DNA from 2 places in the Paenibacillus sp. FSL M7-0134 genome. Region 2 is predicted to be linked to the other one. Evidence: predicted binding sites of a transcription regulator. Region 2 holds the regulator's gene; the other holds the start of a gene.
The links. Region 2 encodes LexA, which represses DNA repair genes until DNA is damaged. Its sites were predicted from a motif close to CGAACATATGTTCG; they were not measured.
Positions count from the first base shown of each region.

Region 1: a site for LexA is predicted at 3,636-3,649, ahead of addB (helicase-exonuclease AddAB subunit AddB). Genes of this name have one in related genera too.

Region 1 is NZ_JBBOXV010000001.1:2,461,553-2,469,612, reverse strand. Features, by position in the region: gene addA (helicase-exonuclease AddAB subunit AddA) at 1-6, opposite strand, end outside; gene addB (helicase-exonuclease AddAB subunit AddB) at 3-3,569, opposite strand; gene NSQ58_RS11040 (class I SAM-dependent rRNA methyltransferase) at 3,807-5,186, opposite strand; gene NSQ58_RS11035 (Na/Pi symporter) at 5,330-6,352, shown strand; gene NSQ58_RS11030 (NUDIX hydrolase) at 6,342-6,776, opposite strand; gene mtaB (tRNA (N(6)-L-threonylcarbamoyladenosine(37)-C(2))-methylthiotransferase MtaB) at 6,881-8,060, opposite strand, start outside.
Region 2 is NZ_JBBOXV010000001.1:3,206,890-3,215,485, reverse strand. Features, by position in the region: gene NSQ58_RS14490 (1,2-dihydroxy-3-keto-5-methylthiopentene dioxygenase) at 142-684, shown strand; gene NSQ58_RS14485 (HAD family hydrolase) at 784-1,578, opposite strand; gene NSQ58_RS14480 (hypothetical protein) at 1,734-2,243, opposite strand; gene NSQ58_RS14475 (DUF896 domain-containing protein) at 2,364-2,570, opposite strand; gene NSQ58_RS14470 (LysM peptidoglycan-binding domain-containing protein) at 2,679-3,047, opposite strand; gene lexA (transcriptional repressor LexA) at 3,236-3,862, shown strand; gene NSQ58_RS14460 (hypothetical protein) at 4,142-4,444, shown strand; gene NSQ58_RS14455 (hypothetical protein) at 4,681-4,845, shown strand; gene NSQ58_RS14450 (hypothetical protein) at 4,886-5,026, shown strand; gene NSQ58_RS14445 (PLAT/LH2 domain-containing protein) at 5,725-6,216, shown strand; gene NSQ58_RS14440 (hypothetical protein) at 7,072-7,179, opposite strand; gene NSQ58_RS14430 (CPCC family cysteine-rich protein) at 8,129-8,398, opposite strand.

The DNA of each region.
Region 1 (8,060 bases), 750 kb from region 2:
TATCATTGGTCCATTCCTCCTTTCCCTTCCTGTGTATGACCCAGCAGATTCCAGATCTGATCCTTACCGGGTTTACCCCATTGATTGTAGCCACTACCGTCCAGACTGTCGTCAAATTGACAAACAGGCTTAAAAGAACAGAAGGTACAAGCCGTCTCTTGCTGGATACGATAAGGTTCAATGGCCACATCGCCCTCTGTCATCCGTGTGCCAATCGTCCGGATATTATGACGTACCGAAGCTAGCAGGCTGTCCCACTGTTCCGGCGAAGCAACCGAAGCACTGCTATAAAAACTGCCGTCTGCTTTCACCGCAACAGGTAAAATAGAGGAATATCCCTTGTCCAATGCTGTATCCATTTGCCCAACTACATCCCGATCCGCGAGCAATAATCCCTTCATCTTAAAACGTTTTAAAAGCTCCTGACGGGCCTGTTCTGCGCTAAGACCGTTAGGCGACTGCAACATCGGATTGTGGACGTGAAAATACAGTGTACCCGCTGGATAAGCCGTCTCGCCCAACCATTCCTCCGCCGCATTCAGCAGCACATCCAGGTAGGTGAGCATCTGCAAGGACAGGCCATAGTACACTTCATGCAGCTTGAGATCCTTTTGGCTAGATTTGTAATCGATGACACGCAAAAGTAACCCCTTTTCTCCCTCTGCCACATCTACACGGTCAATCCGTCCGACAATTTCCATCACAACGCCGTTATCTAACCGGAAGCTTAACGGAGGAAGCTGCTGACCCGGCCCAAAGTCCAACTCCAGCCCAATCGGCTCAAAGCTACCTCTTCGCGCATGTTCACCTAAAATCAACGAGGCACGGCTCACGATGTCTTTCAATTTACGCAAAATGTAGCCATACCGCTTGGAACTCATTAAAATCTCGCCTTGCAGACGAGGAGCCAAACGCTCCACTGTACTTTCCGCCTCTTGGCGGCATTCCTCCGTGCTGAGACTGCCCCAGCTGACATTGCGTTTACGCAAATTGATCGCCATCTCTCCAAGCGCTGCATGGAATAATTGTCCGATATCCGGGGCCTTCAGGCGATACATTTGACGTTCCTTCAAACGAAGACCGTGAGAGGCAAAGTGCGAAAATGGACATGCCACAAAACGTTCCATACGAGATACGCTGGTACGCAGCTTGCTGCCGTACAGACGGCGGCTCGTTTCTTTCTGCATTTCGGCATGGTTCTCGTAAAAAAGTGAGGTCAACAGCTGACGCAGCTTGTCTTTCTCACGCCCTTGCTGGCTTGCATACCAGTTATATACCTCCCACCAAGGAGATAAAATGTCACCGCCACGTCGCCAATGCCGTAATTGCGCAATGAGCTGCGGTAAAGCCTCGGACGGATGAGAAGCATACTCCCATTGCGTCGTCCAAGCATCCCCAGGCAAAGGGTATCCAGCCAGTGGACGCTCGTCCAGACTAGGAAACAGGTGCCGCACATGTCGTACTAACTCAGACGGCAGCAACGACTTCCCTTCTTCATCAGTCACTGCATAGCTCATCCACAGGCTTTTACCGGCTGAGGTAAGGGCCGTATAAGCGAGAAAACGTTCGTCCAACAGACGTCTTGTCATATCCGGCGCCAGCTCTACGCCTCGTTCGTTTAATGCCGTACGCTCCTGCTCATTCAGCACACCGTCCTCATGGAACACAGCCGGCATCACACCTTCGTTCATACCTAGTACAAAGGCATGTTGAATACCGGACACACGTGTACGGTCCGTGTTTCCGACTAGAACCTGATCCAGAGCTGGCGGAACAAGTCCCATACGGAACTCAGCCAATCCCGTTTCCAGCACACCCGCAAACAAAGAGGTATCCAGCCTCTCATCACCCATCATTTCGACAATTTGATCCAGTAGTTCAAGCACCGCATCCCATACTTGACGATGCTCCTTCGCCTGCTCAGGTTTTCCTGCTTCCTCTGCCTGATGAATGAAGGCGTCCAGCTTGTGGCCGATTTCTGCATCCTCCAGTAACAGATATACCGCTTCACACTTCTCAAGTGCAGTTCGTGCCTTGCCGACACGTTTCTCAAACGCACGTAAAGGCGTCACGATCACATCCCGGCACAGTTCCATCAAATCCAACGTTTCATCCCGTTGACGGCTCCGTTCCTGCTCCTCCAGCTCCAGTGACAAGCTGGGCACAGCCTGCCACGGGCGACCGTCTGTCCAACGGCTGCCTTGTATTCCGCAGGCTAGTACATAGTTTTCCAAACGGTCCATCTCCTCACGACTTACCCGACCATCCAGCGGCAGGAGAAGGTCTGTTTTGACCGCACGGAATACATCCTCATATCGCCAACGACGCTGCACGATATCCAGCGAAGCCCGAATCAATTCCACTAAGGGATGATGCAAAACACTTCTCCGCTGATCCAGAAATACTGGAACCTCATATTGTTTGAATATCGGTTCCACCCAGGGCTCATAATCTTCAATATGACGTACAAACAGGGCCATCTCCCGATAACGAGCGCCCTCATCTCGGACCAGACGACGCATTTCGCGTACAGCCCCTTCCAGCTCTGCACGGCGATTAGCCGCAGTGTACAGTTTTATGCCTTCCGGCTGTTCTTCTGTCCACTGCTCTCGTAGCTGCTGCAGCCGCATCCATTGTTCCTGATTCCGTAACCCTGTACGATGTTCAAAGTTAGCCTCCAAATACGCCAACGCCGGACGCTCCTTAAATCTCGGCAGCGGATCAGGGCGCAGTAATTGTGTCTGCGTCTCTATCATCAGCTCGTCTGCCATTCCTTTGAGCTTTACATACGTAGCCGCTGAGGGATGAAACAAATCCAGCTCATGCGGAAGCTGTCCGCTCTCGTAGCTGCGGTTGCAAGTCAGCGCCACCGTCAACGAAGAAGCGTGCAGCATAAGCTGCTCCACCACCTTGTATTCATGTGGTGTAAACCTGCGGTAGCCATCCATCCAAATATCTGCCCCACGCACAAGGGAAGACTCAGCAATCTGTTCTGCCAGCATGCGCAGCGTATCTTCACCGTCAATATATTTAAGCGTCAGCTCTCGTTCAAAATCCTCATAGATTAGACTGATATCTTTGAGCTTGCCGCGCAAAATCGGAGTTGACTCTCCAGCAGCGTTCATTCGCTCCAGTTGCTCCGGTACAGACCGAGTATCATTTCCATACTGCTTTAGCTCCGTAAACAATGTATTCAACCGATCCACAAAGCCGAGCTGGTCTCCCGAATCCTTAAACAAACTCAGTTCATCCTTGCGACGACGAATAATTTTATATAAAAGCATCTTCTTGCCTTCTTCCGTTACAGGCACCAGTGCTGAACCCCCGGTTTCCTGCATAACTAAATAGGCAAGACGATGAAATCCCATCACTTGGGCGCGCACCGACCCCTGAATACCGTTTCCGGCTTCTGTAAGTAACGCATGCTCAGAAGCAAATGACGATTGCTCCGGTACAAGTAACAGCATAGGCTTACCTAGCGGCTCCTCGCGTAACATAGACGTCATTTCATTGCGGATTAACGTACTTTTACCACTCCCAGAGCGGCCAATCAACAAGCGAACCGACATGATGCGGCCTCCTTTCCAACGAACAACATTCTATTAAACAGTATAGCATATCAGGCAAGGGAGAAAAGAACGTACGTTTGCCATGTTGTAGCAATTCTTCCTCCCTCTAAAAAAACAAATCAGTCCCGCAGATTGGCTTGGTGCATGCCTTCTCTACAGGACTGATTTATACCTAAACGAGTCTATTTTACCTATTTAATCACCAAAAAGGCGATTGACTTTGACCTTGTATGAAACCTACAGCTGTGTCCGGCTGCGCACCTCAAAGATGGCGAATTTCAAGTAATGGCCTTCCTCCACACCCAAAATTTGAGGATGGTCCTTACCAGCCGCTCTCCAGTCTACCAGACGAAGGATTTTGCCGGCATCTGCCGCCGCTTCCTTAATGGTATCTAAAAACAACTCTGGCCGCATATGGAACGAGCAGCTCGCAGTCACCAGATAGCCGCCCTCATTGACCAGCTTCATCCCGTGCAGGTTGATATCTTTATATCCACGTGTAGCTCCTTTGACAGCGTTCTTCGTTTTGGCAAAGGCTGGCGGATCAAGAATGACCACGTCAAAGGTGCGTCCGCCACCTGCTGTCAGCGGCTTGGATGTATCTCCTTTGCCCCCGGCTCGTGCATTGCGTTCCTCTACACCTTTCACTTGATTGCGCAAATATTGAAAAGCATCGTCGACGACAAACTCGACGCGTTCCTCAAAACCGTTCAGCTTGACATTATCCCGCGCACTTTCAATCGCATGCTCAGAAATATCAAGACAAGTTACTTTTTTAGCACCATGTTTACATGCATTGAGCGTAAAGCTTCCCGTGTGCGAAAAACATTCCAATACGGTTGCGCCATCCCAGAATGGGAATTCAACAACCTTACCACTTTTATTCACTGGCTTCATGACCGTTGTGCCCGCATCCCCTGAGTCTGCAGCTACTTCTTGTAGCGTAATTCCACTACGTGCTCCCCAACCTGTCATCAACGGTGCTATGGCCGCACGATTTTCACGCTGGTCAAAGAAATAACCCGTCTTCTGGCCCTCTACAATATCAACCTTGATTTGCAGGCCATTTTCCGTCACTACCACATGACGCGGACAATCACCGTACAAAGGACCCTTCGTTTGTTCCAATCCTTCCAGCTCACGGATGGATACATCACTTCGCTCATATATACCAGCAGGACCCACTACTTCAACGAGCGCATCCCTGATTTCCTCCCTGCGCCGATCCATGCCAAGCGTTAACAACTGCACGACTAACACATCACCAAATCGATCTACAATCAGTCCAGGCAAAAAATCAGCCTCGCCGTACACCAACCGATAAGCGTTTCCCCCGGTCACAAAACGTTCGCGGTGCTCCAGACATTTGCGAAAGCGTTGGGCAAAAAAGTTTTGATCCATTGCTTCCAGCGGCTCGTAGGACATCACACGCACTGTAATTTGTGAAGCTGGATTATAGTAACCTGTCGCCAAATAACGCCCCTGATGGTTAACGATACTGACCAAATCGCCTGCCTCTGGGTCCCCTTCGATCTTGGCTATTTCGTTTTTAAACACCCAAGGGTGTGCGTGCTCCAGCCTTTTTTTACGGCTGCGTTCTAATATTACTGAAGGCAAAATCCTTCACTCCCATTCTTGGATTACTCAAAGTCCTTAATATCGTTCCGTAAAAAAGAGCTCAGCCATGCTTGTCATGGCTGTCCCCGACAGATCATAGGCTGTTACATAAGTATTTTCACCTAGAAAAGGGGGCTATGCCCGTGTTTATACATGTTATACTCCCACTGTGCGGCGGGCTGTTTATTTTTTTGGGCGGGATGAAGCTGATGGAAGCAGCCCTCCGGCATTTGGCCGGTCCCTTCCTCACCCGCTGGCTGAACCGCGCCACAGTTTCACCTTGGCGGGGCATGCTGTTCAGCTCAGGCATTACGGCCCTGCTGCAAAGCAGCACCGCCGTAACGGTGCTGACGATCGGACTGGTCAACGCCGGGCTGTTGACCTACGGCCGCACGCTCGGCATCATTCTCGGCACCAATATCGGCACCTGCCTGACCACTGAGCTGATGGGGCTCCAGCTTGGCATGCTGGCTGTTCCGCTGCTGTGCGGCTCACTGCTATGCTGGAGCACTGCCGTCCTGTGGGGTGAAGCTGTCCCCAGTCGCCAGTATGCGTCCGCTGGAGCTTCACCCGGCTCCAATGGGCTTAGCCGTCCGCAGGCTGTACAATATATCAGCCTCGTCTTTGCTGGATTTTCGCTGATTCTGGCAGGTATCCGCGTAATGCAAACAGTCGGCCCCTGGATTGAGCAGGCCGGACTATTCCGCTGGTTTCTTGATCACGCTGCGGCCAACATGTGGTGGGCCTTCGCTGCTGGAGCCTGTCTGACCGCGCTGGTTCACAGTAGCGCAGCCGTCATTGGCATGGCGATTAGCCTTGCCGCTGCGGGAGCCTTGCCAGCCGATGTGGGGATCGCCATCGTCATCGGCTCCAATGTAGGCACCTGCGTAACCGCCCTGATTGCCGCTGTTGGCGGCAGCGTGTCCGGCAAATTTGTGGCCTGGTCCCACGTGCTGCTGAACGTAGGCGGAGCCTTGCTCTTTATGCCGTTGATCCCTGGTCTGGAGATGGCCGCTGCCTGGATATCTACCGAGCCCGGAGCCAAGGTAGCCCATGCCCAAACTCTGTTTAACGTTATTAGCTCTCTGCTGGTTTTGCCTCTCTGCTATCTACCTGTGTGGACGCGTTTAGAGGATCGTATATCTCCCGACAGAATCAAACGTTAATTCCTAGCATGGACAGCGCCTTGCTTAAAATGACATCATTATTGTCATATCCACCCTGGCGCTGGAGACGCCATGCTTCCTCAGGCGTATGCCACGCAACTCCTTTAATTTCTTCGATCTGTGCCTGTAAAACCCCATCCAGTGCCTCTACGAGATAATAGTGTACTTCTTTATCTACTTCCCCAAATTCTGGATGCTGATACGTATAAGCAATCATATCTACATGCTGGATAATCCGCCCGTTCAACCCTGTTTCCTCGCGAATTTCACGTAAAGCCGTCTGTTCGATTGTTTCTCCCAACTCCATTTTCCCTTTAGCCAAGGATACCTTACCATATCGGTCAGTAATGAGCTGAATTTCAAGCTGCTCCCCCTGTTTGCGAAACACAACGCCGCCTGCGGAAATTTCCTTTTTTGCTGCCATCCTGTAATCTCCCTTCCTTGCGCAACAAGGATTCCGTCCTCTCTGTAAGGAAAGGCGAAATCCTTGTTTGCCATCTCTATTGCCTATTCAGGCTTTTTTTGTTCTTACAGAGCTGTTTGCAGCCCATTCTCTAGTACGCGGACCAATTGGCCCTCACTTTCATTAATACCTGCCTTCGTCAGCTTCACGCGGCATACCTTGCCAACCAGATCCTCAGTACCTTCAAACGCCAGTTGAATATAATTGTCACTATATCCATGGAGTATGCCGCTATCTTCGGTCCCTTTCGGCGCAACTTCCGGAATGACCTCCAGCACCTGACCTACAAACTTCTCAGCATACGCCAGTTGCATTTGCTCTGACAGTTGTATCAGCTCATGCACTCGTGCATTTTTCACGTCTTCGTCCACCTGATCCTCCATACGCGCCGCAGGAGTTCCACTGCGCTTGGAGTATGGGAACACGTGCATTTCCGAAAAACCGATTTTTTTCATCAGCTCATAGCCATTGCGGAACATTTCATCCGTCTCCCCAGGGAAGCCGACAATCACATCCGTTGTAATCGCTACATCCGGCATTGCTTTGCGAATCATAAGCATTTTGTTATAAAACTCTTCTGTGGTGTACTTGCGACGCATCCGTTTCAACACGGTGTCGTCCCCCGCCTGAAGCGGTATGTGAAAATGACGAACCAGCTTGGTGGAACGGTTCAGTACATCAAGCATTTTTTCATCAATCTGGCTGGCTTCAATCGAACTGATACGGATACGCTCCAGCCCTTCCACCTTCTCCAGATCCCACAACAGATCAGATAGGTCATAATTATCCATGTCGTCACCATAACCGCCAGTGTGGATACCTGTGAGTACAATTTCCTTGTAGCCTGCGTGTACCAGTTGACGCGCCTGTGCAATAATACTCGCAGCATCACGACTACGGGATAGACCCCGCGACCACGGAATGATGCAGAAGGTACAGAAGTTATTGCACCCATCCTGAATTTTCAAAAAGGCCCGAGTATGATTAGCAAAATCAGGCACATCCATTTCCTCAAATACACGCGTTTTCATAATATTGCGCACGGCGTTCACCGGTTGACGCGTTTCTTGAATTTCCTGTACGAACGGAATGATTTTGTCTCGATCCTGAGTCCCGATAACGAGATCAACGCCAGGAATATCCATAATTTCGGCAGGAGAAGTTTGGGCGTAGCAGCCCGTCACTGCCACAATGGCATCTGGATTCCGGCGAATCGCGCGGCGAATAATCTGACGACTCTTTTTA
Region 2 (8,596 bases):
TATAGAGCGTACTTAACCCTGTATCCTTTAGCTATGGTCATTTGCATTATAAAATGTTGAAATCCTGTATTGTACAACGTTTCAAGACATGGTATTCTTTATACAACATTAATCCAAGTGGAAAAGAGGGAATATATATATATGGCCGAAATCTTAATACGTAATACCAATGAACGAATTAGCGGTGAAGAACAAGTACGTGAATTTCTGGAGAGTCACGAGATATTGTATGAACATTGGGATGCTTCCAAATTGTCTGGGGAGCTGCAAGAAAACTTTACCTTAACAGATGATCAAAAGGCCGCTGTTCTCAAAACATTTGAACCCGAAATCAAGGATTTAGCCGCACGTCGCGGATATAAAATATGGGACGTTATCACTTTATCTGAAGCAACGCCGAATTTGAACGAGCTGCTGGCCAAGTTTGAGCAAATTCACACCCACACCGAGGATGAAATCCGTGCCATTGTCGCTGGTAAAGGCATCTTCATCATTAAAGGCCCAGAAGAGATCGGCTATTTTAACGTAGAGCTTTCACCGGGGGACGTTATCTCCGTACCTGAAAATATACCTCACTTCTTCACTTTAATGGAGAATCAAAAGATCGTCGCAATCCGCTTGTTCATCGAAGAAAATGGCTGGATTGCCGAACCGTATGAAGATCCAACCTTCATTAAAGCATAATTACGAATTTATCCTTGTGTGAATAAAAAAACTCCCTCTGCTCTGTAACAATAGCGAAGGGAGTTTTCTTAATACTCGTTTCTAAAGACTATTGATTTCTTACTTTAACGATTGAATAATTCCGTCCAATTCAGACAGATGCTTGATTTGGAACTTCGGCTTGATCTCTGTGGTATTCGTTTTAGTGTTTCGGTTCACCCAGACCGAGTGTACACCTGCTGCCAACGCTCCTTGAATATCAGTCGTCAGTTTATCTCCTACCATTAAAGCATGTTCAGGCTCAATACCAAGAAGCCCCAAAGCATGCTGGAATATAGACGGATCAGGCTTGCCTCGACCAAATGAACCTGAAATGACAACATGATCAAAGAAAGGAGCTAATTGAGGAACTCCATCCAGTTTCTCCTGTTGTAGATCAGGGGAGCCATTTGTCAGCAATAACAGCTTGTAATGTCCCTTCAATTGTTCTAGAATCTCGAACGTTTCTTCATATACATGTGGACGCGCGCGTCTTTCCGAAGCAAATTGGGTAGCCAGCTTTTCCGCCAACTTCTCATTATCTATCCCTAGTTGCTGGAGTCCTCTGCGCCATGATTCCTTTCGATAAACAGGGGCCAACTGTTCCAATTGGCGGAATTCAGGTTGCTCACCTGCTGTAAAATTCGCCCACAATCCTTCAAACGGATTAATGCCGATCATTTGAGTAAAACTAAAGGTTTCATAGGATTCATACAAAGCGCGTGCTTCCTTACGTACGGCTTCCTCCAGAGTTTTTGGATCAACGCCTGCTTCACGGGAGCCTGTTTGACACGCTGCATCAAATGCCTCTTCTACACTACGTTCATCCCACAAAAGGGTATCATCAAGATCAAACATTACCGCCTGAATCGTCATCTGAATTATCCACTCTCTTTCCACAGTATATGTACGCCTATTTGCTTGATTAAGCATTTGAATCGTTATGTGTGCCCATATTAAGCAAGCGGCCGCAGCATGTTATATGAAATAACATCATACGGCCTTTGTTACAGAGCTACAGGCTAAATCAGTTATTTCTTGTCTACCTGTATCTGATTGGATAGCGCAAACTTCTCAAGTCGCTCTGCAATGGCATCCGTGTCATAGCGACCTAATGATTTTGTGAAAATAAAATTACCACCCTTACCTTTTCTTTCAACGGTTACGTAACCCTTTTCAATCTTGATGGCTTTCATGTCCCCTGCCGTCATTGGACGTTCTCTACCACCTTTCAGCATATAGAGAGTATCCTTTCCCACTTTCAAATAAGGACGACGGATGAAAAAGATAACAGCCAGCATCAAGTACAGGCCGAATACAAGCCAATCCATCCCTCGCATACCGGTCTTAGTCAAAAAGTAACTCATAAGCATGTACAATACAGAAAGACCAGCCAGCATAATTGGCACAGTAATGTTACGGCCACGGAAAATATCCATTGTAGAACCTGCGCCGCTAATGGTTTGAATGCCTTGCTTTTTGCGCGATTTATTTAAATGCGCTGTGTTTTTGCGTACTTTTCTTTCAAATGATCGGGCCATCTCTCAATTCCTTCCCAGATATATTACATTAAAACAATTGCCTCAAAGCTGATCTATATAGATACCATAAAAGGTACCTAAAACAAAAGGCAAATTGCAGGCTTGGGCACTTTAACAACATTAATGCTTCAGCCCGTCATTTCCTTTCGATGTATCATCGTCCACAAATTCAATCGTCTCAAGCTGCTGCCGAAAATTACGGCGAATGTTACCTAAATAAATTTCCCGAAGATTGGCGCGCTCTGTGGCTTCCTCTTCCGTCAAACCCTCGGATTTTGCTTTGCGCGCTAATTCATTAATGCGCTGTACCAAGCTGTCTATATCCAAATTGTGTCCCCTCCATAAAAGCAAAGATATAATACACTTTGACATGTAGAAAAGAGCTTGTCAAGGCTCCCGTATTACGCTCCCTGACAAGCTCTAATAGTCTATAGATCAGAAGTTAGGAAGCTTGAGTACCTGACCTGCCTGCACTCCCCGATCCTCCAAACCGTTAATCCGCACAATTCCTTCTATATATACCCGTGTATCCATTCGTTCCGGTTTATGATTTGCGGCAATCTCCCACAACGTATCCCCAGGTTGTACGGTCAGTTTAGTCACTTCTTCCTTGGAAGCTGAAGGTGCCGCGAAAACTGTAAGTACACCTGCCCCTGCAATCCAAGCAACAATCACTATAATAAGAAGCTTAAGTAAAAGAGTATTGGTAATAATCTGCATAAAACGTGCCCTACCCTCTTTTCGAGTCTCCTGTAAATTTTCTAAATTCATCGGAAAAATACTTTGATAAGTGCTATATTTCATCATTGGCTGTGTCCTCCAAACGTTTGTTCTTATGTTTTCACAATATAACACGAACATTTGTTTTGTTCAATAGAAAAGAGAACAAAAGTTCGTAATTATTTTTAGGGATTATTTAGAACTTATGTTTGTACGAACGGAGGTTCTATGCTATAATTTTCCCAAACGTTACTAAATGGGGTTGATACGGTATGTCTAAGATTTCGAGCCGCCAGCAGGCCATTCTTGAATTTATCCGCAATGAAGTGCGTCTAAAGGGATACCCCCCTTCTGTACGCGAAATAGGCGAGGCTGTCGGATTAGCCTCCAGTTCTACGGTTCATGGTCATTTGGATCGTTTAGAGAAAAAAGGACTCATTCGCCGCGATCCTACAAAACCACGGGCTATTGAGTTACTCGGTCAAGACGAATCGGATAACAGCAACTTGATTAATTACTCCATTAGTCGTGTCCCCGTCGTCGGCAAAGTAACTGCTGGCCTTCCTATTACGGCGACAGAAAATATTGAAGATTACTTTCCTCTTCCCCAACACTTTGTTGGTGAGGATAAAATATTCATGTTATCTGTTGTAGGCGAAAGCATGATTGAAGCTGGTATTGCTAACGGAGACTATGTAATCGTACGTCAGCAGCAGACCGCTGATAATGGTGATATTGTTGTAGCTATGACAGATGAAGACGAAGCTACAGTTAAAACCTTCTACAAAGAAAAGGATCATATCCGGCTTCAACCTGAAAATCCAGCCTTTGAACCGCTTCGCCTGACACACGTCAGCATTTTGGGCAAGGTTGTAGGACTCTTCCGGGACTTCCACTGATTTCTCGTTCTTTCTTCCCCGTTATTCTATCCACTAATACAAAACCGGCTGCCTAGGGCAAGCCGGTTTTGTATTGCTATTATGTTTATTATGTATCTCACAACTATTTCATTTCAGCAACCTATCCCTATTTTTTCTACTAAAAATCAGCCTCCTCATCTCAAATAATCCCCCACTGACCTTGAGCAGCTATACTGTCATGGGCAAAACTAATAGATCTTTCTTTGTTTTAGATAAATATGGTATATTAATTACTTATAGCTCTGTAGGAGGAATTAAATGAAAAAAATTATAATTTCAGCGTTTGTTGTGATATTTATCGCCATAAGCTGTGTAGTTCCAACAATGGATCATTTGAATGCAAAAGAGAACTCCCACATAACAACCTATGACCATATTAAGTATATACAAATACTTATCCATTTCAGGTATTTAGAAAAGCAACTCGAAGCTGTAATTTTCGAAAGAAATAATTATCCAGAAGACAGCCAAGAATATAAACAGCTCTCTGAACAACTGAATCATATTCTTGCTCAAGAGGCGTACTACGAGAAAAAACTTAACACTCTTAATAGTAAATAATTTTCATACTAACTGCCTATTATCTTTATCTACACTATTAGACTCATGCCGACCTGCCTGTAACATTCTCCTGCAACGTAAAGTTGAAAAGGCGAAGACAGGTTCGCATGAGTTTTTTTATTATCCATTAGGAATATAGGTACTAGCTTCTTTTTGCTTTTAATAGATTTATGCTGATACATTACTATCACAATTGACATATGTATATAGCAGAACTAAGCAAAGGAGATATGCAGATGATCAGAAATAGAGTTAAAACGTATAAGCATCGCATCGGGAAAAACAGATATCTGGTCGTTAAAGTCTTTCAAGCCGCAGCTGCTAAAACAGGAAGCGGAAATGCACTAGCAACCAATGCCTTGAATATCAAAATTTCCAAGCGTAAGCATAAACGCCACTAAGATTTAACCGTACCTTCATTTCTTGAAGGGAGGTGATATTATGAGCAGAAGACATTGCAAACGTGATTTAAGAAGAAGAAGATTAAACATCCGTTCCACTCAAAGAGCCATTGCGCGTGCAAGAGGTAACGCACTGGCTGTTAATCTGTTTAGCGTAAATGATAGACAACGCAGACGTTAATAAACGTTTTCAAGCAAAAGCGGGAAGGATTCTTCCTGCTTTTTTTGTGTTAAACGATACACCCAACTCCTAAATCCCATAGAACTGCTAAATTCAGTTGCCTTCCTTTTAAATACCATACATATTCAACTATGCTTTCCACTGGTTAAAACAGAAGCGAAATGGTACCCAGTCAAAAGCAGCAGCATTCTTGACTCAAATACTTTGTGTACAACTGACCACACCTATAGCCCTCAAACTTGCTTCAGCTTTTTTCACTTAAGTATTCCGGCTGTATATCCGTCCATGGTTTGTACGTTGCTGCATTGTTTGCTCAATTTTTTATTTTAAAACTTTATAAGGCCCCACTTGCCCACCACCGTATTCCACAAACTCCATCATATCCTACTCAACGGCTGGACTACAGATGCTCTTATCTGACTTAATGCAGCTGAAAACAATTCGATATTGGATCAACACTTCATATGTATGATTCATGTTGATCAACTCGACAATTCATTCTGGATAAGCGCTAAAAATCCTTCTCTAAATAATCATACCCTTACATGATTATTTAGAAAGCTAATATCCGACACATAAAGATAAAATACAACAAACAAAGACAAGAAAAAATTTCTCTTCACAACCAATGAACTATGTACAAATACATTACACATGTATAACATTAAATACAAATACTAGAAAGGTGGTAACAATTAATGAAAAAAGTATCTTTACTAGCATCAGTAGCAATGCTAATCTCATCTGTAGCTTTTGCTGCACCTTCTTTTGCAGATCAGGTCACAAGTGACACTTATAGTTCATTACAAGACTCAAATAGAAGTATAGAGTCTGTTACGCCTTTTGCTAATGTTGAATATGTCGTTACTGTAAATACGGCCAATCTCAAAGATGCCGGAACAGACTCGAACATCTCTATAACTCTGTATGGTTCTAATGGAGATTATGCTACCGCTACACTCAATGGTAGCTTTGAACAAGGAGATTCCGATACAACAAGAATCAGCACTAGTAACCTAGGTGACATCAGAAAAATTACTATTAGAACTGATGGATCTGGGTATAAACCAGGTTGGAAAATCGCTAATGTCAAAATATCTGGAAACGGGAAAACTTTCTCATTTGCAGGTCCTAACCGTTGGCTTGGTGACGGCGGTTCCGCAGATTCCGAAACACTTTTTCCATCCTAAAACAAATATTCATACAAAAGACTCTGTCGATATTTGGATAGAGTCTTTTAGTTTTGGATGAATAATCCTACTAAAATTGTATCGCCGTAATTATAACCCCATCTCAAGAATCAATTTTAAGAATAAACTCACTAATGGGAAAATGTTATGTAATTTTGCTATATAAACAAAAGCTAAGAAATGGCCGCTGGAAAAATATATTGAATCTACTAAGAAAATCATAGCTTTAAAAAGAATTCAAGCATCAAATCACAACACCTAATTTTTTCGATTTAGCATGTCTCTTTTAGTCTCAATACTTTTAAGTTGATCATGTACATTTTCGAATATTGGATTATTATTTCCATCTACCTGACTTAGCGTAGCTGCGAACAGTTCGGTATTCTACTTTACCAATTTGTACTTATGATCAACAGTTACATTACTCTCTTGTATTTTCACAATAATCTCATCCCCAATAGCCGCCAGTGAAAGCAATTAACCCTCAAGCCAATTCTCTTATCATAGGATACCTCCAAAGTATAATAAATCTTCTAAATACTATACTGAAAGATGTGTCAAAGTATCGTGCGTATTATCGCAAATAAAAGACTCATACCAGTTATTGTTGCAAACTAATAAGGCCCTATCTGAGATTAAATTTAGGTATTAGGAAGGATTGTACCCATTCAATGAAACATTCCCCTTCTTACAAAATACAATAAGCGCAAATCTATTATGGCAGGAAATCCACCAAGTATTCGCCAAAAGAGAAGCGAATACTGTAGCTATTGCCAAATAGCTTATGCGCTCATTGAGTTCAACTATTTGCCATCCATGAGTGAAGTGGTATTATCCAACAGTTCTTTTCACGAATTAAACCCAAAGTGATTTAGTGATGATAACTAAGAGAATAAAGAGCACTAAAATTGCCGCTGTAGAAGTCCATACACCGCCGCCACCTGCACCTTCATATGCACCCATGTCTTAAACCTCCTTTATTTGTCGTTCACCTTAATATATGTATAAATACGTTCAGTGATAGGGCATGCAGGTAAACAAAACAAAGGCTCACACCCAGATAAACCGGTAGAGCCTAATAATCTTTATAAAAGAATTAATTTCAAGATGATTACCAACAAAATGAAGAGTGCCAAGACAGCAGCTATCGATGTCCAAATCTTCCCGGCCGTCTCTTCGTAGCCTCTTTCTATTCCTCTCACACGTAACGCCTCCTTTGTTTACTCCACAGGCTATGCGAGGTCTTGTTTATGGGATGGACTTCTAGGAAAATAAAAACACTTTACCAGCGTATCCAGCAAGGTGCCACTGATGAAGAACTTTTACTATTGCCACAACTAAAGAACAACAAGAAGGACTCCTACAGCATTTAGCTGATAGAGTCCTTCTTTATATCTGCCTTAATTCAATTTAATTGCATTGAGTTATGGCTTCGAGTATATATTTTTCACTCCTCAAGACTCAATTAATGAATTCTACTATATTCCAAAACAATAAACATCCCGTCAGCGCATGCCAGTAGGGTATCACCCATTCTTTCGGATTATGCAACGGTTTGGTGATATTTCAAAAGAATTTATGTAAGGTCAGGCTGCTCGCCTTACGATATTAAACGTACTGTCCAGTTCCAAGTACCTTGGCTTGTTACTTTGATCTTATCCCCAACGATAAAAAAGGCCGTATTTGTGGTGGAATCCCCGAAGAAGCCCTTGTACCACTCTTTGCCTGGCTAATCGATTAAACCCTTCGGCGCGTTCCAGTGCCACCCCACATATCTATATTTGCTCCTTCAAAAACTTCAAGAAAATTCCTCTTAACATTAGATGGCAAGTATAAAGTAAAAAAAAAAGTCCCAGCTAGGTGCCGAGACTTATTTAATTAATAGAAATTCAATTTTGAACTAACGTTCCAGTTAGTTATAGGGTTCCCAGTTCGTATCGCGTATATCTTTATCTGAGGCTTTTCTCACAAACTCTATGCATTTTTCTTCGCAAGCGCCAAATACTTTATAATTTTGCTGGCCCTGTCTTAAAGATACTATGTTTGCCCCACCATCATAATCAGGATCTGCAAACTGAATACCATCATCTTCCCAAAAACAAATTTCACAAATATCATAGGTTCCAGGCGGTTCATCGTTTAAGGTTTTGTAACCACAGCAAGGACAAGTATATTTTCCCACCGCTATAAGACCTCTCCTTATTATGTATCTATTTTTTTGTTCCGTTAGCCAGTTAAGTGAGTCCTTCATTACTTGTAATTTAAGGAGATAGGAAGATCTCTTTCGGATAAATCGCTTTAAACATCAATATATCGGTCTGTATATCCTGTCTGTATCTGTATCAATCACATAACCAACCTCTGTGTCATCTTCAAAACG